DNA from 3 places in the Micromonospora sp. NPDC049049 genome. Region 3 is predicted to be linked to each of the others. Evidence: riboswitches for the same ligand, from Rfam matches in the RefSeq annotation. Region 3 holds a riboswitch; each other region holds the start of a gene.
The links. Region 3 has a riboswitch for cyclic di-AMP ahead of AB0B68_RS13045 (hypothetical protein). Riboswitches for the same ligand answer to the same signal wherever they lie in the genome.
Positions count from the first base shown of each region.

Region 1: another riboswitch for cyclic di-AMP. It lies ahead of AB0B68_RS30250 (hypothetical protein); the one in region 3 lies ahead of AB0B68_RS13045 (hypothetical protein).
Region 2: another riboswitch for cyclic di-AMP. It lies ahead of AB0B68_RS19565 (C39 family peptidase); the one in region 3 lies ahead of AB0B68_RS13045 (hypothetical protein).

Region 1 is NZ_JBEZEX010000047.1:9,686-17,275, forward strand. It holds gene AB0B68_RS30225 (hypothetical protein) at 1-802, opposite strand, end outside; gene AB0B68_RS30230 (copper ion binding protein) at 816-1,025, opposite strand; gene AB0B68_RS30235 (metal-sensitive transcriptional regulator) at 1,120-1,416, shown strand; gene AB0B68_RS30240 (heavy metal translocating P-type ATPase) at 1,423-3,387, opposite strand; gene AB0B68_RS30245 (YibE/F family protein) at 3,822-5,210, shown strand; cyclic di-AMP (ydaO/yuaA leader) riboswitch at 5,377-5,507, shown strand; gene AB0B68_RS30250 (hypothetical protein) at 5,512-6,531, shown strand; gene AB0B68_RS30255 (carbonic anhydrase) at 6,588-7,307, opposite strand; gene AB0B68_RS30260 (MarR family winged helix-turn-helix transcriptional regulator) at 7,533-7,590, shown strand, end outside.
Region 2 is NZ_JBEZEX010000018.1:63,224-70,813, reverse strand. It holds gene AB0B68_RS19575 (CDP-glycerol glycerophosphotransferase family protein) at 1-149, shown strand, start outside; gene AB0B68_RS19570 (alpha/beta fold hydrolase) at 154-900, opposite strand; gene AB0B68_RS19565 (C39 family peptidase) at 1,024-1,872, opposite strand; cyclic di-AMP (ydaO/yuaA leader) riboswitch at 2,104-2,244, opposite strand; gene AB0B68_RS19560 (hypothetical protein) at 2,529-3,299, opposite strand; gene AB0B68_RS19555 (hypothetical protein) at 3,433-3,834, opposite strand; gene AB0B68_RS19550 (acyltransferase) at 3,928-5,163, opposite strand; gene AB0B68_RS19545 (glycosyltransferase) at 5,463-6,626, shown strand; gene pseI (pseudaminic acid synthase) at 6,760-7,590, shown strand, end outside.
Region 3 is NZ_JBEZEX010000010.1:78,760-86,349, reverse strand. It holds gene AB0B68_RS13060 (PfkB family carbohydrate kinase) at 1-343, opposite strand, end outside; gene AB0B68_RS13055 (SRPBCC family protein) at 535-1,005, shown strand; gene AB0B68_RS13050 (hypothetical protein) at 1,150-1,650, opposite strand; gene AB0B68_RS13045 (hypothetical protein) at 1,792-2,805, opposite strand; cyclic di-AMP (ydaO/yuaA leader) riboswitch at 2,862-2,993, opposite strand; gene AB0B68_RS13040 (cation diffusion facilitator family transporter) at 3,112-4,029, opposite strand; gene AB0B68_RS13035 (AAA family ATPase) at 4,136-6,253, opposite strand; gene AB0B68_RS13030 (alpha/beta hydrolase) at 6,362-7,333, opposite strand; gene AB0B68_RS13025 (carbonic anhydrase) at 7,503-7,590, shown strand, end outside.

The DNA.
Region 1 (7,590 bases), on a different contig from region 3:
AGAGCCGGTAGCTGCCGACCGAGGGCACCTCGGCGAGGAAGGTGACGGCCGGACCGGGCCGGGTGCGCCCGTCGCCGGGCGTCCCGTCCGGGTGCACGTGCAGGTAGGCCAGATCACCCCGACGCAGTGCCACCAGGTGCCCGTACGCGCCCAGGTAGGGCTCCAGGTCGGTGACCGGCTGCCCGTCCCGGCTGACGGTCACTGTCAGCGACGACGTCCGACCGGGCTGCGGCGCACCGGTCAGGGTGACCGTGTAGCCGTCGACAGTGGTGCTGGTCGTCGGGGCGGGCAACGGCCGTTCGGTCAGCTCGCCGGAGACTGTCACGTCCACGCCCAGGGTCAGCGGCTCGCCCCCGGTCGGGGCGAAGTCGGCGAACGCCCGCCACTGTCCGGGACCGGCCAGCGGGGTGTCGACCCGCCAGGTGCCGTCCGCGGCCAGCTCGGGGTGGACGTGGCGGAAGCCGGAGAGGTCCCGACGGGCGACGATCAGGTGCATCTGCTTGTCGTGCGCCACGTCGTACCGGGTGACCGGGCGACCGTCCGGGCCGGTGATCCGGAAGGCGAACTCGTCGGCCGGGGCGTCGACCGGTTCGAGGGTGTAGCCACGTTCGGAGACGAGCAACCCGCCGGGCAGCCGATCGCCCGTCCCGCCCCGCTCGTCCGCCGTCGGGGTGGCGGCGGCATCGTCGTGCCGGCTCTCGGCGACCGGGGCGGGGTCGACGACCCGGCCGATCCCGTAGGCGGCGCCGAAGACCGCCGCCAGGCCGACGGCGAAGCCGGCCAGTTTCGTCACGGTACGCACGTCGGCCCGCCGATCACGCGTCGACGAGGTCGTAACCGGCCTCGTCGACGGCGGCCCGGACGACCGCGGTGTCCAGCGGCTGGTCGCTGCTGACGGTGACCCGGCCGGCGGCGAGGTCGACCTGGACGTCACGCACACCCGCGATGGCGCCGACCTCGGCGCTCACCGCGCTGACGCAGTGCCCGCAGGTCATGCCCTGCACCTGGTACGTCGTGTCGACCATTGGATCGTCTCCTTCGTGGTACCGGTACCCGGTGGGGGTATCTCATCAGAACCGACCGTACCATACCCCCTGGGGGTACGCTATCCTGGTCGGCATGACCGCACCCACCCCGATCCGCGGATACACCGCCAGCAAGGACCAGCTGCTAGCGCGGCTCCGCCGCGTCGAGGGGCAGGTCCGGGGCATCGAGAAGATGGTCGACGACGACCGCTACTGCATCGACGTGCTCACCCAGATCTCCGCCATCCAGGCCGCCCTCGACAAGGTGGCTCTCGGGCTGCTCGACGGGCACGCCCGGCACTGCATGCACGAGGGCGCCGCTGAGGGTCGGGCCGACGAGATGGCCACCGAGATGATGGCGGCGGTCGGCCGGCTCATGAAGCGCGGCTGACCGCGCTCACTCCGGCGCGGGATCGAGACGGACCCGGCGCAGCAACTGAGCGTTGAGCGCCACCACGATCGTCGACGCCGACATCAGCACCGCGGCCACCGCCGGGCTCAACGCCACACCCGCCCAGGCCAGCACCCCGGCGGCCAGCGGCAGCGCCACCACGTTGTAGCCGGCCGCCCAGGCCAGGTTCTGTCGCATCTTCCGGTACGACGCCCGGGACAGCCGAACCACGGCCCCCACCCCGCGCGGGTCCGAGGATGCCAGCACCACCCCGGCGGACTCGATGGCCACATCGGTGCCCGCGCCGATCGCGATGCCCACGTCCGCCCGGGCCAGCGCCGGCGCGTCGTTCACCCCGTCACCGACCATCGCCACCACCAACCCCCGCCGCTGGAGCTCGGCCACCCGATCGTCCTTCTCCGCCGGCAGCACCTCGGCGAAGACCTCGTCGACGCCGGGCCGGAAGCCGAGATCGGCGGCGACCGCCTCGGCCACCGGCCGGGCATCACCGGTGATCATGGCGATGGTTCGGACACCCTCGGCACGCAACTCGTCGACAGCGCGCCGGGCCTCCGGACGCACCTCGTCGGTCAACGCGAACGCACCGAGCACGGCGTCGGGCAGCCGCACCAGGTGCAACACCGCGGCACCCCGCGCCGACCACCGCCCGGTCGCGGCCTCCAGCTCCGCCGGGAGCGAAACGCCCAGCTCGCGCAGCAGCGCCGGCCCGCCCACCGCGTACTCCGTACCGTCGATTGTCGCCTTCACACCGCGGCCCGGCAGCGACCGGAAGTCGGCTGCCCGGGCCGGGCCGCCGCGGCCGGCCGCCGCCACTATCGCCCGGGCCAACGGATGTTCGCTCTCCGACTCGACACCGGCCGCGATGCGCAGCACCTCGCTCCGCTCGACGCCGGACGCCGTCGCCAGGTCGGTCACCCCGTGCTCGCCCCGGGTCAGCGTGCCGGTCTTGTCGAAGAGCACCGCGCCGACGGTCCGCATCCGCTCCAGGGCCAGCCGGTCCTTGACCAGAATCCCGGACCGTGCGGCGAGCGCGGTGGAGAGCGCGACGACCAGCGGGATGGCGAGACCCAGCGCGTGCGGGCAGGCGATCACCAGGACGGTGACCGCACGGACCACCGCCTCGTCGGGCTGACCGAGCGCGGTCCAGACCAGCACGGTCAGCACGGCGGTGCCGGTGGCCAGGTAGAACAGCGCGGCGGCGAACCGGTCGGCCAACAGTTGGGCCCGTCCACCGGAGGCCTGGGCCTGCGCGACCATCCGCTGGATGCCGGCGAGGGCGGTCTGCTCACCCAACGCCTCGACGCGCACCCGGATCGCCGAGTCGGTGGCGACGGTGCCGGCCACCACCCGGTCGCCAGTCGACCGGGCGACCGGCCGCGACTCCCCCGTGATCATCGACTCGTCCAGCTCGGCGCCGCCCTCGACGACACGGCCGTCCGCCGGCACCCGACCCCCCGGCCGGACCAGCACCACGTCGCCGATCCGCAGACCGGTCACCGGCACGGCCTCGACCCGCCCGTCCGCCGCCACCCGTTCGGCCTCGTCCGGCAACAGCGCGGCCAGCGCCGCGAGCGCTCCCCGGGCCTGTCCGATGGCCTTCATCTCCTGCCAGTGCCCGAGCAGCATGATGGTGACCAGCGCGGCCAACTCCCACCAGAAGTCCAGGTCGAAGACGCCGACGCTGGTCGCCAGGGACGCGGCGTACGCGACGGTGATCGCCATCGCGACCAGCAGCATCATTCCGGGCGCCCGGTCCCGGACCTCTCGGACCGCACCGACCAGGAACGGCCAACCGCCCCACCAGAACACCACCGAGCCGAGCACCGGGCCCACCCAGCCCTGACCGGGGACGACGTCCCCGCTCAGGCCCAGCCGACCCGACACGAGATGACTCGTCAGCACCACCGGGATGGTCAATACCAGGCAGACCCAGAACCGACGGCGAAACATCGCCGGATCGTGTCCGGCGTGCTTGTCGTGTCCGGCGTGCTTGTCGTGCCCGGAATGCTTGTCGTGCGGCACGGGTTCGGCGTGTCGCGGTCGGTCGGGGTCGGGCGGTGACGGAGCGGGCATGGCTCCAACATGCCGCCCCGGAGACCGCCGCGCGAGCGGTTCGGCCGCCCGACACTCCGCCACGACCTGCAACCCCCGGAGGGGCTGGCTAGCATCTCCCCCGATGGCCCTCCGAATGCCGCTGCACAGTCGGGCACCGGCGCCGCCACGTCGTGGCGGTGCCCCCAGCCGACCGGGCCGAGCACTGACCGTCCGTGATCAAGCGGTCGTCAGGCAGCGATCCGCCCCGCCGTCCGCCGCGTTTCCACCGCAACGGTGAACCGCCCGGCCCGCTGACCCGTATCCCGCACCGGATCGTTGGGAGTCTCACCTTGGCCGCCGACCACACTCACCCCGCTCCGTCCGCCCCGCCTCGGGTGCGACGGATCCTCGTCGTGACTGTGGTACCCCTCTTCGTCGCCACCGTGCTGGCCGCGGTGCTGCTCTGGCCGCGCGGCGGGTCACCGCAGACCGATGGTGGTGCGGACGTGCCGCGCTACCCCGGCACTGTCACCCGGGTGGTGAGCGAGCCGTGCCCGCCGGCGCCGTCGGTCCCCGAGGGCACACCGAGGGTCGGCGATGGGCGGTGCGGCACTGTCGACGTGCGGGTGGACGACGGGCCGACCGCCGGCCAGCAGGTACGGACTCCGGTGCCCGACGGGCCCGGCGCACCCCGGGTCGAGGTCGGCGACGAGGTCGTCCTGGTCGAGCTGGCCGACCCGACCGATCCCACCACCAGCAACTGGAACATCGCCGAGCACCAACGCGGCACCCCGATGGTGTGGCTGGCGGTGATCTTCGCGGCCGCGATCGTCGCGTTCGGTCGGTGGCGAGGTCTGGCCGCGCTCGCCGGGCTGGCCGCCAGCTTCGCCATCCTGCTCACCTTCGTGCTGCCGGGCATCAGCGCCGGCAGGTCACCGCTGCTGGTGGCGGTGGTCGGCGCGGCCCTGATCATGTTCGTGGTGCTCTATCTGACCCACGGGGTCACCGCACAGACCTCGGTCGCGGTGCTCGGCACCCTGGGCAGCCTGGTCCTGACCGGCGTGCTCGCCACCATCGCCACGGCCGCGACCCACCTCACCGGCTTCGGCAGCGAGGACGCCACCACCCTGTCGATGTTCCAGGGCGACGTGGACCTGCACGGACTGCTGCTCGCCGGAATCATCATCGGGTCACTCGGGGTGCTCGACGACGTGACGGTCACCCAGGCGGCCACCGTCACCGAACTGGCGAACGCCAACCCCGGGCTGACCCGGTTGCAGCTCTACCGTGCCGCCACCCGGGTCGGTCGCGCGCACATCGCCTCCACTGTCAACACCATCGTGCTGGCGTACGCGGGTGCCTCACTGCCCCTGCTGCTCCTGCTCACCGCCGACTCGCGGCCGATCGGGCAGATCCTCACCAGTGAGTTCCTCGCGCAGGAGATCGTCCGCAGCGCGGTCGCCACCCTCGGTCTGATCGCCGCCGTACCGCTGACCACCGGGCTGGCCGCGGTGGTCACCGCCGCCGGGCGCGCCGACGCCTCAGCGCTCACCGACGCCTCAGCGCCCACCGACGCTCCCGCGCCCCGGCCCCAGCCGGACCGCAGCGAGGCACTGGCCGCACTCAGCTCACCGCGAACGGCCGGCTCCGACGAACCGGACCGGACGCGGACCGCACCCCCACCCGAGGCCACCGACCGGTGGCCGAAGTCGAACAGGAGCACGGATACGGCATGGTGACACTCCTCAGCGTGACCAGATCGGGCATCCACCCTGAGAACCCCGTCACTGGTCACTCAACGCTATGGCGAAATGACGCTTTTGGTCGGCATCCAGGCGTAGCTCAGCCGGTCGACTCTCGGGTAACCTCGCTGCCGGTTACCGATGAAGGCGCGAAGCGGCGCCTGCGGTGCCACCGCCCAATCGCCAACCGGCGAGCCGGGGACCCAGGTACCTGGGGTGAATCCGCATCAGCGGTAGGGGCCACTTCCGCCCCGAACCCGTCAGCTAACCCGGTCGGCGGTCGACGGAAGGGAACATTGTGACGGCACCCCTACGCCGCTGGTTGACACCCGTGGTGGCCGTGATCGCCGCACTGACCGTGTTCGCCGGGCCGTTCCCGGCGCACGCCGCCCCGACGAACCCCACACCGTCCGGGCACGAGGAGGACGGCGAGCCCAAGCTGCTCAACGACGTCATCGAGCAGGCCAACCGTGACTACTCCGCCGCGAAGTCCAAGCTGGACAAGTCCAAGAAGCGGCAGAGCGAGTTGGCGGCGGAGGTCAACCGGGCCAAGGCCGAACTGGACGCGTTGGCCCCGCAGGTCGGGCAGATCGCCGCCCAGGCGTACCGGACCGGCCGGATCGGCGCGGTCGCGATGCTGCTGGAGAGCGACGCGCCCGACTCGTTCGTCCAGCGCGCCGGGCTGCTCGACGAGATCAACATGGTCAACGAGAAGAAGCTCTCCGAGGTCAACGAGGTGAAGTCCCGCGCCGAGCAGGCCAAGCTGGCCCTCGACACCGAGGTGCGCGAGCAGCAGAAGCAGACCGCCCTGATGGCGAAGCGCAAGAGCGAGGCCGACAAGGCGCTCTCCCTCGTCGGCGGCAAGGGTTTCACCGGCGGCCTGGTGGATGCCACCTCCAAGGTCGCGAAGATCGGCCCGGGTCGCACTGCCGACGGGGACTGGAAGGCCCAGTCGTGCAGCGAGAACGACCCCACCACCTCCGGCTGCATCACGCCGCGCACGCTGCACGCGTACAAGGAGGTCAAGGCGGCCGGCTTCAACCGGTTCGTCGGCTGCTACCGCCCCGGCGGGCCGTGGGAGCACCCGAAGGGCCGCGCCTGCGACTGGTCGCTTCAGAAGAGCGGGTTCTCCCCGTGGCACAACAACGACACCAGGACGTACGGCAACAACGTCGCCGCGTTCCTCATCCGTAACGCCGACCGGCTCGGCATCTACTACGTGATCTGGAACCGGCAGATCTGGTTCCCGGCCACCGGCTGGAGTTCGTACAGCGGGCCGTCGAACCACACCGACCACGTTCACATGTCGCTGCTCTGACCCGCCCGATCTCCGTCGAGGGCCGTTCCGCGTGACGCGGAGCGGCCCTCGTCGCGTCAGACGGTGGCAGGCGCGGCCGGGTCGGTCGATTCGGCCGGGGTCGTGAAGCCGGCCGGCACGGCGGCCACCTGGCGTACCGCTCCGGCTGCCAGTCGGTAGGACACGCCCACCACCGCGCACCGCCCCCGCGCCACCTCGTCGGCCAGCACGGGCGACTGCCCGAGCAGCGTCTCGACGGTCTGTGCGATGTGGATGTCGACGATGCCGTCGATGTCGTCCACCCCCTCGGCCGCGGCCCGGCGCAGGCTGGGCAGCACGGCGTCGACCACGGCGCGCAGATGGCCACTCGGCGCGGTACCGGTCGCGGCGGACTCCCGGGCGGCCTGCACCGCACCGCAGGAGTCGTGACCGAGCACCACCACCAGCGGGGTGCCGAGCACTGTCACCGCGTACTCGACGCTGCCGAGCACCTCGGGGCCGGCGGTGTGCCCGGCGGTGCGAACCACGAACAGGTCGCCCAGGCCCCGGTCGAAGATGATCTCGGCAGCCAGTCGCGAGTCGGAGCAGCCGACGATCACCGCGAACGGGTGTTGCCCGTCGGCTACCGCGGCCCGGTGCCCGGCATCCTGGTTGGGGTGGCGTGGGGCGCCATCGACGAAACGCCGGTTGCCGGCGACCAGTTCGGCGTACGCCCGGGTCGGCTCACTGAGCGCGGTGGCCCCGTCGGTGGTCCGCTGCGGACCCGGCTGACCGCCGGAGCTCCCGGTATGACTCATCCCGCACCTCGTCTCGACGCATCTGACCTGGTCAAACCGGCTTTCCGCCGGGCGGGCGGCGGGCGCTGGCTCGTGCTCCACCGTCACACGCACCGTAAGATGCGTCAAGGTATGCGTGATTTAGATTTCATACGTTGACTCCGGCCACACCCTGGGCAACCTTCCCGTGGCGGGGCGGACCAGACTCTCGCGAGGGCAGAGGACATCCGAAAGGGCGGTCACACGATGGCGAGCACGGTGACAGGCGACACCGGCAGTGGGCGGAACTGGACGTTCCTCACCA
Region 2 (7,590 bases), on a different contig from region 3:
ACACCGACCCGCTGGCCGAGGCCCGCTGGGCCACCCGCCGCCGCTACCTGGGTGACTTCCCGGCCGAGGCGTACGCCGAGGCGTTCCTGGCCGCCGCCCGCCGGGAGCTGGCACCGGCCGAGGCGCTCACCGCGACCGCACCGGCATAGCCGCTCAGCGGTAAGGATCCAGCAGCGCCAGCACCGCCGCCGGGTCCTCCACGTGCGCGTTGTGTCCGAGACCGGGCAGCGTCGCGACCGGTACGCCGTACTCCTTGAGCTGTTCGTCGGTGACCATCGGGTCGTTCTCCCCGCGCGCCAGCACCACCGGCACGTCGGTCGCCGCCAGCAGCGCGGCCAGGTCGGGCTCGCCGACGGCGAAGGCGGCCGGGTCCATGGCGAGGCGCCACCGGCCGTCGACCTGGCGCAGCCCGGCTTCCACCACCGGGTGGTCCGGCGGGACCAGACCGCTGAGCCCGGCGACCCGCAGGTAGCGGCGAGCCGCCTCGGTGCGGGTGGCGAACCAGCTCACCGGCCGGGCGGCAAGCTCGGCGGCGCGGGTCAGCTCGGCGGGTGACCAGAGTGCCTTGATGCCCAGCCCGACCACGGCGTCCACCGGCGTTCCGGCGTCGCGGGCGGCCAGCGCCAGGCCGACCACCCCACCCAGCGAGTGCCCGAGCACGACCAGCCGGTCGTCGGGGACGAGGGCCCGCGCGATCTGCTGAGCGAAGCCCGCGAAGGAGTACGACGGCAGCGGCGACGCCCAGCCGTGGCCGGCGAGGTCCGGTGCCAGCCACCGCCCGGGCCAGTGCTGCTCAAGGTACGGGGCCCAGGGCAACCACACGTCCCCGGTCGTTCCCATCCCGTGCAGCAGCAGCAGGACCGGCCCGCGGCCGGTGTGACCACCCGTTTCATCCACCACGGCCGCAGTCTCCCATGGTTCACGGTCGGGTACGAGGGCCGTCGATGGCGGGCCGGGCGGACAAACGCCGCGGGCGCCGGCTCCTTGTGGGAGACGGCGTCCGCGGCGGTCAGGGTGCCCGGGTCAGGCGGAGTAGCCCCGGCTGGTGATCCAGTTGGCCAGGTCGATCGTGGTGATCCAGTAAGACGGGTCGGCCGGGTTCGCCGAGTCGGCGATCCGCACGGTGCGACCGTTGTCCTTGTAGCCCACCACGGCGATGTAGTGCCCACCGCCGTAGGAGTGCCACCCGCCGTCGGTGTCGACGGCGTCCCCGACGACGTTGGCCACCACGCCCCGGCCGTCGGTGACGGCCTTCACCACGTCGGCCTGGAGCCGGTCCATCTGGGCCGGGCTGGGCGCGCCGGGGAACATCCGGGTCCGGTACGGGGAGCCCTTCACCTCGGCGTTGAGCACCCGGGTGGTGTCCTCGGCCGAGTTGGTGCCCATCTCGGTGGTGCCCAGTTCGGCGCCGAGCTCCTCCTGGGTGCGGTCGATGCCGGCGGCGCTGAGCGCGTTCCGGGTGGCCGCCGGGCCGCAGTTGTAGTAGGTGTTCTGCGCCTCGTAGTCGTAGTCGAGCACCTTCGTCGCGGGGGGCTTCGGCGGCGTCGGCTTACGGGTGAGGTCGGGGTTGCTCTTGGCCTTGGCGGCGGGTGACGCGGCGCTGGTGGCCGGGGCGGCCGTGGTCGGCGCGGCGCTGGCCGAGGGGGACGCGTCCCGGGCCTCACTGCGGGAGGCGGCGACGTCGCTGCGCATCTCGGCGACGGTGGTCGCGGTGCGCTGGCCGGCCGGGGCGTCGTCGGCAGTGGTGAGCAGGGCGCCGGTGGTGGTGGCGATAGCGAGGGCTGCGGCGGAGGCGGCGACGATCTGGTACGGGCGCTCGGTGGCGAGGCGACGGAGCTGGCGCTGCAGGGTGTGCTTCACGGGGTCCTCCACGGATCGGGGGGAGAGCGGCACACCGGGGCCGGACCGGTATCCGGGCAGGCGCCAGCGCGCGGACAGTGGTCCGCGGGTGTGAACCGCTCAGGGGAACGCCCGGATCGGCCGGGCGGGAAAGGCGATGACCCGGGGGTCAGCTCACCGTCACGCGACGAATGAGCGGGTGCACCGCCGCGCCGTGGAGGCGAGGGAACAACCGAGGGGTGGAAAGGTGCTGCACGAGGATGGGACTCCTTCCGACACCGCCTACCGGGTTAGCTGACGGATTCGGGCGGGAAGACGCCCTACCGCGGGCCGTGGCTCGCGGATTCACCCCGGACTTACTGGTGGGTCCCCGGTTCGTTGATCACGATTAAGCGGGTCGATGCGGCGTCGCGTCTTGCGATCGGTTACCGCACCGGACGGGACGACACTACTGGCGTCTCAACGCCCTGCCAAGCCAGGTTCACCTGCGTAAACCCCAATTGGCGCCACAATTTCTGCGCGTAATGCCGATGATGTGACTCGATGGGACAACCAGTTACGGCGACGCCTACGGGCGACAACCGGACAGGCCGCAAAGAACGCGGCCATAATCGCGGGAACAATCCCGTCGATCGCGTCGGACGTCCGATTTCTCGATCGGGTGACCGGCCTCACATAACGGATTGGGCTCAACCCACCCGGGCCGGGCGCCACAGTGCCACGACGGCGGGACGCAACGCCCCGGCGACCGTGCGGCGCGCGGGGACCAGGGTCGGGCGGAGCCGGGCCGCCGCCGCGTACGCCTCCTCGGCGAGGGCACGAGCCGACTCGGCGGCCAATTCCGCGTCGCGCCAGGCGACCCGCTCACGGTCGGCGGCCACCTGGTAATCGGTCGACCGCGCATCCCGGATCACCCGGCTGATCAGCACCTCCTGCTCGACCGGGTGTCGCCGGGGATCCCAGCCGCGCCGGTGCCCGAACACGTCGCCGAGCTGCGCCATGGTCAGGTCGCCCCGCCAGTACGCCGCCATCGCCGCCCGGTGCAGATAGCGTTCCCGGGCGGCGTACTCGGCGGGGGTGTGCGGGGTCTGCGGGGTGGGCAGTGCCCCCGCGCCAGCGAAGCGACGCGCGGCGGCGTCCGCCTCGTCGTACCCGATCCAGGCCTGCTCCAGCTGTTCCTGAGCGGTCAGCCAGGCGGCACGCCGCCGCTTGGCGGTGGTGGCCGCGCGGGCCGCGGCAACGGCCACCTCCTCGGCGTAGCGGCGCCTGTCGACGGCCTCGGCGGCGGCCAACTCCTGGGCGGTGGGCCCGGCCGGGACCGGGTCGCCGGTCGGCCGGGCCCGTTCGGGGCGGGCGGCCAGCACGGTGAGCAGGCCCAGGGTCAGCAGGAACAGCGTCGACCAGATGGCGGCGGCCCGCGGCACCTCGGTCACGAACTGGTAGAAGACGACGGTCTCCATGGTCGGCACCTCGGGGAGAGAGCAGTGCGATGGAAAGCCGCGCCGACCAGCGGGCCACGGCGGGCCACGGGTCGGCGGGTCAGGGAGCGGGTGGGTCGACAGGGCGCGGCGGCGGGACGGTCGTCCCGGTGGCTCAGCGCCCGGGTGGGGCCCGGGAAGCCCGACCGCTCGCACTGTCGACGAGGGGCAGCCGGTCAGATTCGGCCGCCCTGGCCGGCAGCACGCCGGCCGCGATGGTGTTCTGATCGCCGGGGAGCGCCACCGGCGAGTCGACCGACCAGGTCGGGACCGACTCCTCGGCGGCCTTCGCCGGGGCCGGACGGGCCGCGTCGTGTGCCCCCGACCCGATGGCGTCGGCACCGGCGACAGTGGTCGGCACCACGCTCGACGTGGGCCCCGAGCCGGGCGTCGACGTGGCGGCCGTGGCCGGGCCTGCGCCGAGCGCCAGGGCCGCGACGACGGCGAGGCTGGTCAGCACCCGAGTCGCCCAGCGCGCCACCCACCACAGCGGACAGGTGAACGCGACCGGAAGCACGTCCCCACGCTACGCCTCGCGCCGACCCGGGCGCATCGACCACGGGCGTGTCGGATCACGCCGCGCCGACCCCTTTGACCAGGGTGGACGCCGTCAGCGCAGGTCGGCGTACGGTGATCGACCGCCGGCCTGACCGACCTCGCCAGCGGGTCCGTCGACCTCGCCGCGGGCGATGCTCGCGGAGTCTCGCGCGTCGTCGTCGCCGGCCGCGCGTTGTCGCGGGACGGGCGCTGGACGGGCCGCGCGGCGCGGCGCGAGCCGGCGCATCATCGGGGTTTCGACGAAGCGGTGCAGCAACCCGGCGAGGATCAGGTTCGCCGCCAGGAAACCGAGCACCACGGCCGGGCCACGCCAGCCTCCGAAGCCGATCCCCCAGGTTCCGCTCCACCGCAGCACGCTCGTCATCACCAGCACGTGCACCAGGTAGAAGGCGAACGAGACCTCACCGAGCCAGACCAGCGGCCGGGACCGCCACGGCGAGCGCCGACCCCGCACGTCCGCGTCCGCGGCAGCGGTGATCACCAACAGGTACGCGACCGCGAGCAGCGTGGTCCACAGCTCGGCGCGGATCCACTGCGCGGCCACCACCCAGGTGACCAGGAAGATTCCGCTTGCCACTGTCAGTTTGGGACCGCGCCAGAGCCCTCGGCGCATCAACTCGGCCGCCACCGCGCCCAACCAGAACTCCAGCGACCGCACCGGCGGGAAGATCTGGGTGAACCACCAGCGGCTCACCTCCGGCACCAACTCCTGTGCCGGCCAGAGCGCGAGGATCAGCAGGGGCAGCGCGACGATCAGCGCCCAGAGCAGCTTCGGCCGGGCCCGGCGCAGCAGCGGCAGCGCCAGCGGCAGGCAGAGGTAGAAGAAGAACTCGCAGGACAGCGACCAGCTGACGGTGTTGATGCTGTAGAACCAGCCCGGCCGGGGATCCCACGCCTGCAACAGCAGCAGGTTCTCCAACGCCGCCGCCGGCAGGACCGGGTCGGCGAACCACCAGGCGACCACCAGCGTCGCCACGAACAGCACCAGGTGGTTCGGGTAGATCTTGGCGATCCGTCGCCGCCAGAACGTACGCCGCGAGTCGCCCTCGCGGGCCGACCAGACCAGCACGAAACCGCTGAGGATGAAGAAGAACTGCACCCCGGAGAGACCGAGGGTGAACAGCGCGTCGATGACTGCCTTGTAGTCCGGCTCGGCGATGATCCGCATGGTGCCGGCGTGGAAGCCGAAGACCAGCAGAGCGGCGATCCACCGCAGCCCGGTCAGCGAGGGCAGCCGGGGCGGGGCCGGTGCGGGCCGGGCGGCCGACGCCGCGGCGACGCTCGTCATGCCGGGATCCCGGCGCTCGGCAGGGTCACCAGCACTGTCGTAGCCTCCTCGGCGCGGCGTCGGACGGCGCGACGGCGACGCCCACGACGACCCGGCAGGGCCGCACCGAGGCACCCTACCGGGTCACTCCCGGGTGAACCGGACGCATCCCACCCGCCCCACGAGCCCGCGCTCCCCGGGCCGGAAACCGCCCACCGGCTCGGCGTTAACCTCCCGCTGGGCGGGAGTTCAGAGAGTCCACCATCGGCGGCAACGTCAGGTTCCGGGCCCGGCCACCCGGGTCGTCGAAGGTGGCGGACGTGGTCAATGAGCCGACGCACGCACCGCTGCTGAGCATCGTCGTGCCCGTGTACGGCGTCGAGGCGTACCTGTACCAGTGCCTCGAGTCGATCCGGGCCGACATCCCGGCGAGCGAGTCGGACGCGGTCGAGCTGATCGCCGTCGACGACGCCTCCCCGGACGGCTGCGGCGACATGCTCCGCTCGTACGCGGTCAGCCGCGACGGCGTGCGGGTCGTGCACCTGAGCAGCAACGTGGGTCTGGGGCTGGCCCGCAACGCCGGGCTCGACGTGGCCAACGGCCGGTACGTCTGGTTCGTCGACAGCGACGACTGGTTGCCACCGGGCACGATCGCCGCGGTGCTGGACCGACTGCGCCAGCACCAGCCCGACGTGCTGATGCTCGACCACCTGCGGGTGCACGAGGACGGCCGGCGGGAGGTCGACGCCAGCAGCCCGCTGCTGCGCGGGATCACCGGCGTGACCCGGTTGGCCGACCAGCCGCAACTGCTGCGGGTGCAGCACACCGCCTGGAACAAGGTGGTCCGCCGGGACTTCATGGACGAGCTGGAGCTGCGCTTCTTTCCCGGCTGGTACGAGGACATCCCGTTCAGCCACCCCCTGCTGATCGGGGCCGAGAAGATCTCCGTGCTGGACCGGGTCTGCTACCTGTACCGCCAGGGCCGCCAGGGCGCGATCACCTCCACCCGCAGCGGCCGGCACTTCGACGCCTTCGCCCAGTACGAGCGGCTGATGGACTGGGTCGCCCGGAAGCACCCGGACGAGCGGTTGCAGGCCGAGCTGTTCGAGCTGATGATCAGCCACTACCTGGTGGTGGTGGGCAACGATGGCCGGCTGCACCCACACCTGCGGCGCGGCTTCTTCCACCGGGCCGCGGCGCACTACCGTCGCTACCTGCCCACCGGCGGCTATCCGCTGCCCCCGGGCGTGACCGGGCTCAAGCACCGCCTCGTCGGGCGGGGTGACTGGGTGGCGTACTCGGCGCTGCGCCAGGCCCACCGGGTCGCTGGTCGCCTGCGTCGATCCGGACCGGTGGGCGGCGCCGGGGGCGGTTCGCTCGCCGCCGACGAGGACCCGGGGCGAGGGGCGAGCGCGGGGTCGACGCGCGACGGTGGGCTCGCGCCGGAGCGGCGCGACGCGCTGGCCGGCGGCCGGCTGCCGTGATCGCCGCCACCGCTGAGCACGCCGGGAGCCGGGGTTGCTCCCGGCGTCCTGATTTTCCAGGTCGTCCGCCCGCCGGGTGGACGACGACAGCACCACCGCACCCCGGTGCGGGCGTACCTGAGCAGAGGTCGGAATGACAGCGACAATCAAGATCGGACCGCACGCGGTCGGTGCCGGGGAGCGACCGTTCGTGGTCGCCGAGATGTCCGGCAACCACAACGGCGATCTGAACCGGGCGCTGGCCATCGTCGACGCGGTGGCAGCGAGCGGGGCGCACGCGCTCAAGCTCCAGACGTACCGGCCGGACACCATCACCATCGACGTCGACACCCCGGCCTTTCGAATCTCCAGCGGGCACGAGCTGTGGGGCGGGGAAAACCTGTACCGCCTCTACGAACGCGCGCACACCCCGTACGAGTGGCACGCCCCGATCTTCGAACGGGCCCGCGAGCGTGGCCTGACCGTCTTCTCGTCGCCGTTCGACGCGACCGCCGTGGAGCTGTTGGAGTCGCTGGACGCTCCCGCGTACAAGATCGCCTCGTCGGAGCTTGTCGACCTGCCGCTGATCCGGCTGGTGGCCAGCACCGGCAAACCGATGGTGATCTCCACCGGAATGGCGACGGTCGCCGAGATCGACGCCGCCGTGCGCACCGCCCGGGCCGGCGGCGCGGCGGGCATCGTCCTGCTGGCCTGCACCGCGTCCTACCCGGCCCCGCCGGCCGACAGCAACCTGCGCCGGTTGCCGGTGCTGGCCGGCGCGTTCGACGTGCCGGTCGGGCTCTCCGACCACACCCCCGGCATCGGAGTGGCGGTCGCCTCGGTGGCGCTCGGTGCCTGCTTCATCGAGAAGCACGTGACGTTGGACCGGGCCGACGGCGGTGTGGACTCGGACTTCTCTCTGAACCCCGCGGAGCTCACGGCCCTGGTCGCCGAGTCCGGCCGCGCGTTCGAGGCGCTGGGTGGC
Region 3 (7,590 bases):
ACAGCTCGTCGATCTCGTGCCGGCTCAGCGGCTGTCCGGGCACGTCGGCGATCTCCTGCCGGGAGCCGTCGCGGCGATCGTGCACGTACCCGCCGCTGCCGGAGTCACGGACCACCACCTTGAGGTCCACACCCTCGCTGACCAGCAGTGGCTCCAGCACCTGGCCGATCTCACCGCCGAGGGCGGCGCAGAGCACCACGTGGACTCCGAGGGAGAGCACCATCCGGGCCTGCCAGACGCCCTGCCCGCCGGGGTGCAGATGCAGCTCGGGGTGGTCGTTGGGCTGGTCCACCATCACCGTCAGCTGTGGGGTGGGCGCGAAGACCATCACGTGCCCACTCATCGGTCGTCGCCGTTCATGCTGGCCGCCCTCCGGCACCTTCGGAAGATTTCGTACTAACCGACCTTAATGGCGCAGGTGGTGGCAGGTCGTCGCATCGGCCCGGTCCGGCGCGGCGCTGAGGGTCCCTGGGGCGTTGCCAGCCAGACATCGGTACGGGACGATCGGGCGACCAGACGACGGCGGGAGACGGTGTGCTCAGCAGCGATACCTTCAGCTACACCGTCCAGGCCCGGTGCTCACCCGCCGAGGCGGCAGCGTTGCTCAGCGACCTGACCCGGCAGGGCGAGCTGCATCCGCTGATCGTGCAGGTCCGCCGGGTACCGCCCCGGCCCGGCGCCCAGGCGAGCTACACGATCAACGACCGGTTGGCGGCCGGTCCGCTGCGCTTCCGGACCACCTACCACGCGGACGTGCTGATCAGCGAGGCCGACGAGATCGTCATGGTGGCCCGCCAGTGGCCGGCCACCACTGTGCGGAACCACACCCGTCTACGCGCCGAGCCGGACGGCCTGACCCGCGTCGACGTCGAGATCACCCTGACCGCGCCGAGGCCCCTGTTCCGCTACGCGTTCCGCCAGGCCCAGGCCGCTCACCTCGCCCTGGCCACCCGGCTGGGCGCCGCCCTGGACCGCACCAACAACACCCCGCCCCCTAACCCCTAACCCGCGTCCCGACCCGTGGCCGACCCCGTGCCGCGCCCCTGGCGCGCCGATCTTGCAGTTTCAGCTGTCGATATCGGTGGGATGGAACCCATATGTCGGCGTAGTAAGTGCAAGATCGCGGGCGCGTAGGGCGGGGCGGGCGCGTTAGATCGGGGTTGGCGCGCTCTTGCGGGTCGGGCGGGTGGTGGGACGTCGGCCCCACGGCTTGTAGGTGGAGAGCACTGTCGCGATGACCATCAGGCTGGTCGACACCGCCGGCGCGATGACCAGGTCGGCGCGATCGCGGGCGGGCAGGGCGGCGCCGACCGCTCCGGCGTGACGCAGATTCGGGGTGAGCAGGAACAGCACCAGCCCGACCATCACCGTGGTGATCACGAGCTTGACCAGCACCCACCGGTGGCGCAGCAGGCCCCACGGGGTGAGCAGCGAGCTGGCGACTCCGATCAACCACACCAGGACGCTCAGCGGCGCGAACAGCACCGTGCCGACCAGAGCCGTGACCGGATAGACCACCGCCGGATCGGCGCCCCGCTGCACGGCGACGCCGAGGGTGAGCAGCACCAGGTCGGCGCCGAGCCAGCCCAGCGAGGTGACGAGGTGCAGGGTGAGCAGCGCCTTGCGGGTGGTGGGTCGGATCCGAGGCATACCGCGATGCTGCCCGCCGGCCACCGCCGGGTCGTCCGACGAGCGACGACATCAGGGGTACGCCCGGTGACGTAGCCCGGCCCCTGACGCACGTGATGCCTGTGAGCCATCCAGTGGCTCACAGGCATCACGACGCGTCGGTCAGTAGACCGACAGGTGTACGTGGTTGGTGTGGTCGCTGGACGGGTCGCCGCCCGCCCCGCTGTACGACTTCCACCCGCTGCTGGGCAGCCAGATCTGCCTGTACCAGATCACGTAGAGCACGGCGAGCCGGTCCGCGTTGCGGATGAAGTACGCGGCCAGGTTGTTGCCGTACGTCTTGTCGCCGCCGGTGGCGTCGCCGCCGAAGCCGTTCTTCTGCGCCGCGAAGTCGCAGGCCCGGCCCTTCGGGTGTTCACCCGAGCCGCTGGGGCGGTGGCACGAGACGTACCGGGTGAATCCCGCGGCCTTGGCCTGGTTGAGCGCGTGCAGGGTGCGCGGGGTGATGCAGCCGTTGGCCGGCGTGGGGTCGTTGACGCTGCACGACTCGGAGGGCCAGGAGCCGTCGGAGTTGCGCGGTGCGGCCTTCGCGTTGGCGCTGGAGGTGCCCCGGTTGGAGCCGGCGTCGGCGGTGGTCTGCGGCTTGGGCGTGGTGGCCACACTCAGGGCCCGTTCGGCCTGCTCCTTGCGCTTGGCCATCACCGCGACCTGCTTGCGCTGTTCGTTGATCTCGCCGTCCAGGGCGACCCGGGTGCGGTTGGCCTTGTCCTTGGTGTCCAGCAGGTCGCGCAGCACCCGGTCCTCGTTGGCCGCCACCGCGTCCAGCGCGGCCGCCCGGTCCATGAAGCCTTCCGGGGTGTTGCTGTTGAGCAGCGCCGACACCGCACCCAGCCGGCCGGTGCGGTAGGCGACCTCGGCGATCTCGCCGACCTTGCCGTTGCGCTGGTCGATCTCGACCTCGATGGTCTTCAACTGGGTGCCGAGCTGCTTCTGCCGTTGCACTGACGTGTCCAGGGCGCGCTTCGCGTCCAGGTAGCCCTTGCTGGCCGCATCGAGCTGGGCTCGCAACGCCGGGGTGCCGCCCTCCTCGTCGGAGTCGGGTGCGGCGGCTCGCAGGCCGGTCGGGGGAGCGGCCGAGGCGGTGCCGGCCGGAAGCGCGACGCCGAGGGCGAACATCGCGACGATCAGGGCCGCCAGTCGGGCGGCGGGTGGTCGTGCTGGTGCCACTGCGCATGTCCTTCCGTCAGCCGCCGACCGGGTTAGCTGACGGGTTCGGGACGGAAGATCCCTACCGCTGACGCGGATACACCCCAGGAACATGGTTCCCCGGTTCGCCCAGTTGGGCGATTAGGCGGCGACCGCCACCGGCGCCGGGAGGGCGCCGCCTGGTGACGGCCGGGACCGAGCCTACCGGTGCGGGTGGGGCCGCTGCAGCCGATGTGACGGACGGTGCGTACGTCACCACGGAAATCGACGAACCGGTCACCATTCGATGGAGCCGCAGGCTCCAGAAGCGGCGCCGGGCTCGATCTGCAATGTCGCGTGTTCGATGCGGAAGTCGTCGTGCAGGGCCGTACGTGCCGCGGTGAGCACCGCGCCGACCTCCGCGCCCGGTGCCATGGTCAGGTGGGCGGAGGCCACCTCCATGCCCGAGGTGAGCGTCCAGACGTGCAGGTCGTGCACCTCGACGACACCGGGGACGGCGGCGAGCCGGTCGTGCACGGCGGTCACCTGGAGGTGCTCCGGGGCGGCCTGCACCAGGATGCGGATAGCGGCGCGGGCCAGCCGCCAGGTGCGCGGCAGGATGAACACGCCGATGGCGACCGCGACCAGAGGGTCGGCCCACCACCAGTCGGTGACGGTGATGAGCAGCGCCGCGCCGATGACGCCGACCGAGCCGAGCAGGTCACCGAGCACCTCCAGGTAGGCGCCCTGGAGGTTGATGCTCTCCCGGGCTCCGGCGCGCAGCAGCGCGAACGCGGCGATGTTCGCGAGCAGGCCGAGCACGGCCACCGCGAGCATCGGGCCGGCGATGACCTCATGCGGGTCACCGAAGCGGCGGATCGCCTCGACCACCACGTAGATCGCGACGCCGGAGAGCAGGACGGCGTTGGCCAGCGCGGCGAGCACCTCGAGCCGGTAGAGCCCGAAGGTGCGCTGCGGGTCGCCGGTGGCCCGCCGGGTCGCCGTGATGGCGGCGAGCGCCATCCCGATGCCGAGCACGTCGGTGAACATGTGCCCGGCGTCGGAGAGCAGGGCGAGCGAGCCGGTGTGCAGTGCGACCACCGCTTCGACCACCATCAGGGTGGCGAGCAATCCGAAGGCCGCCCAGAGTCGACCTCGGTGCTGGTGTGCGGCATTGGCGACGGACCCATGGTGGTGGTCATGACCTGCGCCCACGAGAACCACCTTCCGCCGCTGGTCGGGACCCGGTCAAATGTATGCTCACATCGCTATGTGTGCAAGTGTACGGGCAGGGCGTTCCGCCGGCGGCAGTCCGCACACGTCAGCTGGTCGGGTCGATGGTGGTGAGCCGCTGGGTGGCCCGGGAGAGCGCCACGTACAGGGTGCGCACCCCGGCGCCCGGATCCGCCCGGATCTCGCTCGGGGCGACCAGCACCACCCCGTCGTACTCCATGCCCTTGGCCTCCAGGCTGGTCACCACCTGCAACCTGGGTGCGCCGAGCGCGCCCAGCCAACCGGCGACCTCGTCCCGGCGGGGGACCGGCGTGATGACCCCGACCGTGCCCTCCACCTCGGCCAGCAGGCCGGCGGCGGCCTCCACGGTCGCGGTCTCCAAGCCCGTCGCGGGCACCACCAGCTCCACCGGCTCGACCCCGGTGGAGCGGACGGCGGTCGGCAGCGGCAGGTCCGGGTAGAGCCGCCGGATCTCCGCCGCCGCCACCGCGAAGATCTCCGCCGAGTTGCGGTAGTTGGTGGTGAGCGTGAAGTCGTGTCGCTTACGCCGGCCCAGCGCCTGGTCGCGGGCCCGGGTCAGCTCCTCCGGATCGCCGGTCCACGCGGTCTGCGCGGGGTCGCCCACGACGGTCCAGGAGGCCAGTCGGCCGCGTCGACCGATCATCCGCCACTGCATCGGCGAGACGTCCTGTGCCTCGTCCACGACCACGTGCGCGTAGTCCCGGTAGTCCTCGGGGCGCTCCCGGGCCGCCGCGCGGGCGGCCCGCTGCCGTTCACCGAGGGTGCTGAGCTCACGGACGCCGCCGGCGAGCTGGAACGGGTCGCGTCGCGCGCGGGCCGGCTGCGCGGGCTTGCCGAGCAGCGCGTCCAGCTCGTCAAGCAGTGCCACGTCGGCGATGGTCAGCCCGGCCGAGTCCAGGTTCCGGTACGCGGCGTTGAGCAGCCGGATCTCCGCCGAGGAGAAAATCCCCCCGGCGTACCGGCGCAGGCGGTCCGGCTGCGCCAGCCAGCCGAGCACGTGCCGGGGGTGCAGCCGAGGCCACCACGCCTTGAGGAACTCCCGGAACTCCGACCGCTCGGCGATCTCCGCCTCGAAGGCCGGTTGCTCCGGCAGCCGACCGCTGCTCAGCTCACGGGCCTGCGCCCAGAGCGCGGCGAACACACCGTCGAAACCGGCCCGGCGCACCTCGTTGCGCCGTGCGCCGCGTTGCAGCGCACGGTCCCGGATCCGGTCCAGCGCGACCCGGTCCAACCGCAGCAGCGTGCCCCGGTAGAGCAGCCGTAGCTCACCCGGGCCGCCCGGCACCGCGTCGCGGGCCGCCCGCTCCAGCACCCGGCGCATCCGCAACGAGCCCTTGACCGCCGCCACCTCGGGCGGGTCGGGGCGGGTGGCTGTCATCCCCGGGAAGAGGGTGCCCAGCGAGTGCAGGGTCGCGGTGTCCTCACCGAGCGACGGAAGCACGGAGCCGATGTACTCGACGAACACCGACGACGGGCCGACCACCAGGATGCCGCCGCCGGCGTAGCGGCTGCGGTCGGAGTAGAGCAGGAACGCGGCCCGGTGCAGGGCGACAGCGGTCTTGCCGGTGCCGGGGCCGCCCGCGACGATCGTCACCCCGGAACCGGGCGAGCGGATCGCCTCGTCCTGCTCCCGCTGGATGGTCGCCACGATGTCGCGCATGCCCCGGCCGGTGGCCTTGGACAGGGTGGCCAGCAACGCGCCGTCACCGACGATGGTCATCCCCTCCGGGGCGGCCGTCGGGTCCAGCAGGTCGTCCTCGATCCGGGTGACCCGCTCGGCGCGGGACTGGATGGTGCGACGCCGCACCACGTCCAGCGGCTGCGCCGGGGTGGCCTGGTAGAAGGCGGCGGCGGCCGGCGCGCGCCAGTCGACGACAAGCGTGACGGCGTTCTCGTCGCGGATCCCCAGTCGCCCGACGTGCAGCACCTGACGGTCGCGCAGGTCCAGTCGGCCGAAGACCAGCCCCTCGTGCTCGGCGTCCAGGGTGTGCCGCCGCTGCGCGGCGTGGAAGACCATCGCGTCGCGCTCGACCAGGGCGCCGTGCGTGCCCACCCGGGCCATCCGGTAGCCGTCACGCTCGGCGCGGACGGCCGACTGCCGCAGCTCGGCCAGTCGGGCGTACACCCGGTCCAGGTGTCGTTGCTCGACGGCGATCTCCTGCTCCAGGCCGGTCTGGTCGGTCAACGCACGCTCCTTCAGAGGTCGCCGGCAGGCGGTGGAAACCGCGCGGGCCAACCGCAGAAGGGTACGGCCCCGGACCCGACCCGCCGCGCCCGAGGTGCGCGAACGTGCTCAGGCACCCGTCTCGGCGGGGGCCGCGCCACGGTGAGCCGTCGGCGACGCGCCGAGGTGGGCCGGCGGCGATTCGGCGATCACCCGTCGTACGACGCCGGTGAGCGCGGCGTTCACCTCGTCCGGGCGTTCCATCATCAGCATGTGCCCGGCACCTGGGCAGACGGTCAGCTCGGTGGCCGGCAGAGCCGCCGCGATCGACTCGGCGCACGGCGGTGGGGTCAGCCGGTCCCGGTCGCCGACCAGGGCGGCGGCCGGCAGGTGGGCCAACGCGGCGAGGGTGTCCAGGCGGTGCTGGGTGCCGATGGAGGCGCGGAACCCGCCGATCGAACGCAGCGAGGCCCGGGCCACCGCCGACGTCACCAGGCGGATGTCGGCCGGCTCGCAGCGGTCACCGAAGAGCATCCACCGGATGCTCGGTCGCAGCGCGTTCAGCAGTGCCCGGGGAGCACGCCACGAGCCACACCGGGCCAGCACACCGGCGCCGGTCGTCTCGGCCAGCCGGATCAACCGGGCGATCCGCGGCGAGAGCCCGTAGACGGTGTGCGTGTGCCCCTCGGCGGTGGTCGAGACGAAGACCAGGCCGGCGGTACGGGCGGCGAAGTGCGCGGGGTGGCGGTGGGCGTACTCCATGATCGTCATGCCGCCCATCGAGTGCCCGACCAGCACCACCGGGCCGGTCGGCGCGACCGCGTCGATGACCGCGGCCAGGTCGTCACCCAACTGGGCCAGGGTGGCCGTGGGCAGCGCCATGCAGCTGGACCGGCCGTGCCCCCGCGCGTCGTAGGCGACCACCCGCACCGCATCGCCGAACTGCGGCGCGGTGAGCGCCTCGACCTGCCGGTGCCAGGCGCGCCCGTCCAGCGTCCAGCCGTGCAGCAGGATGGCGGTGACCTGGGCGTCCGTCGGACCCGTCGCCTCGACGTTGAGCCGTACACCGTCTGGCAGGCCGACCTCGAACCGCTCCGGCATCGCCACCTCCCCAGGGCCGCCCAGTATCACCAGCACCGGGATACCCGGCGGTAACACCGGCTACCCGCCATGACACCACGCCAATCGCGCCGTGGCGAACATTCCCGACCTCGCCCGTGCCGGACGGCGGCGGGCCAAGCTGGACGGCATGGGGTCGTCGGGAGCGCCCATGGGTGCGACGTCGGGGCAGGGGCGGCAGGCCGGCGGTACGCCCCGCGCCGCCCTGGCCGACCTGCTCGCCGGCAATCGGCGGTTCG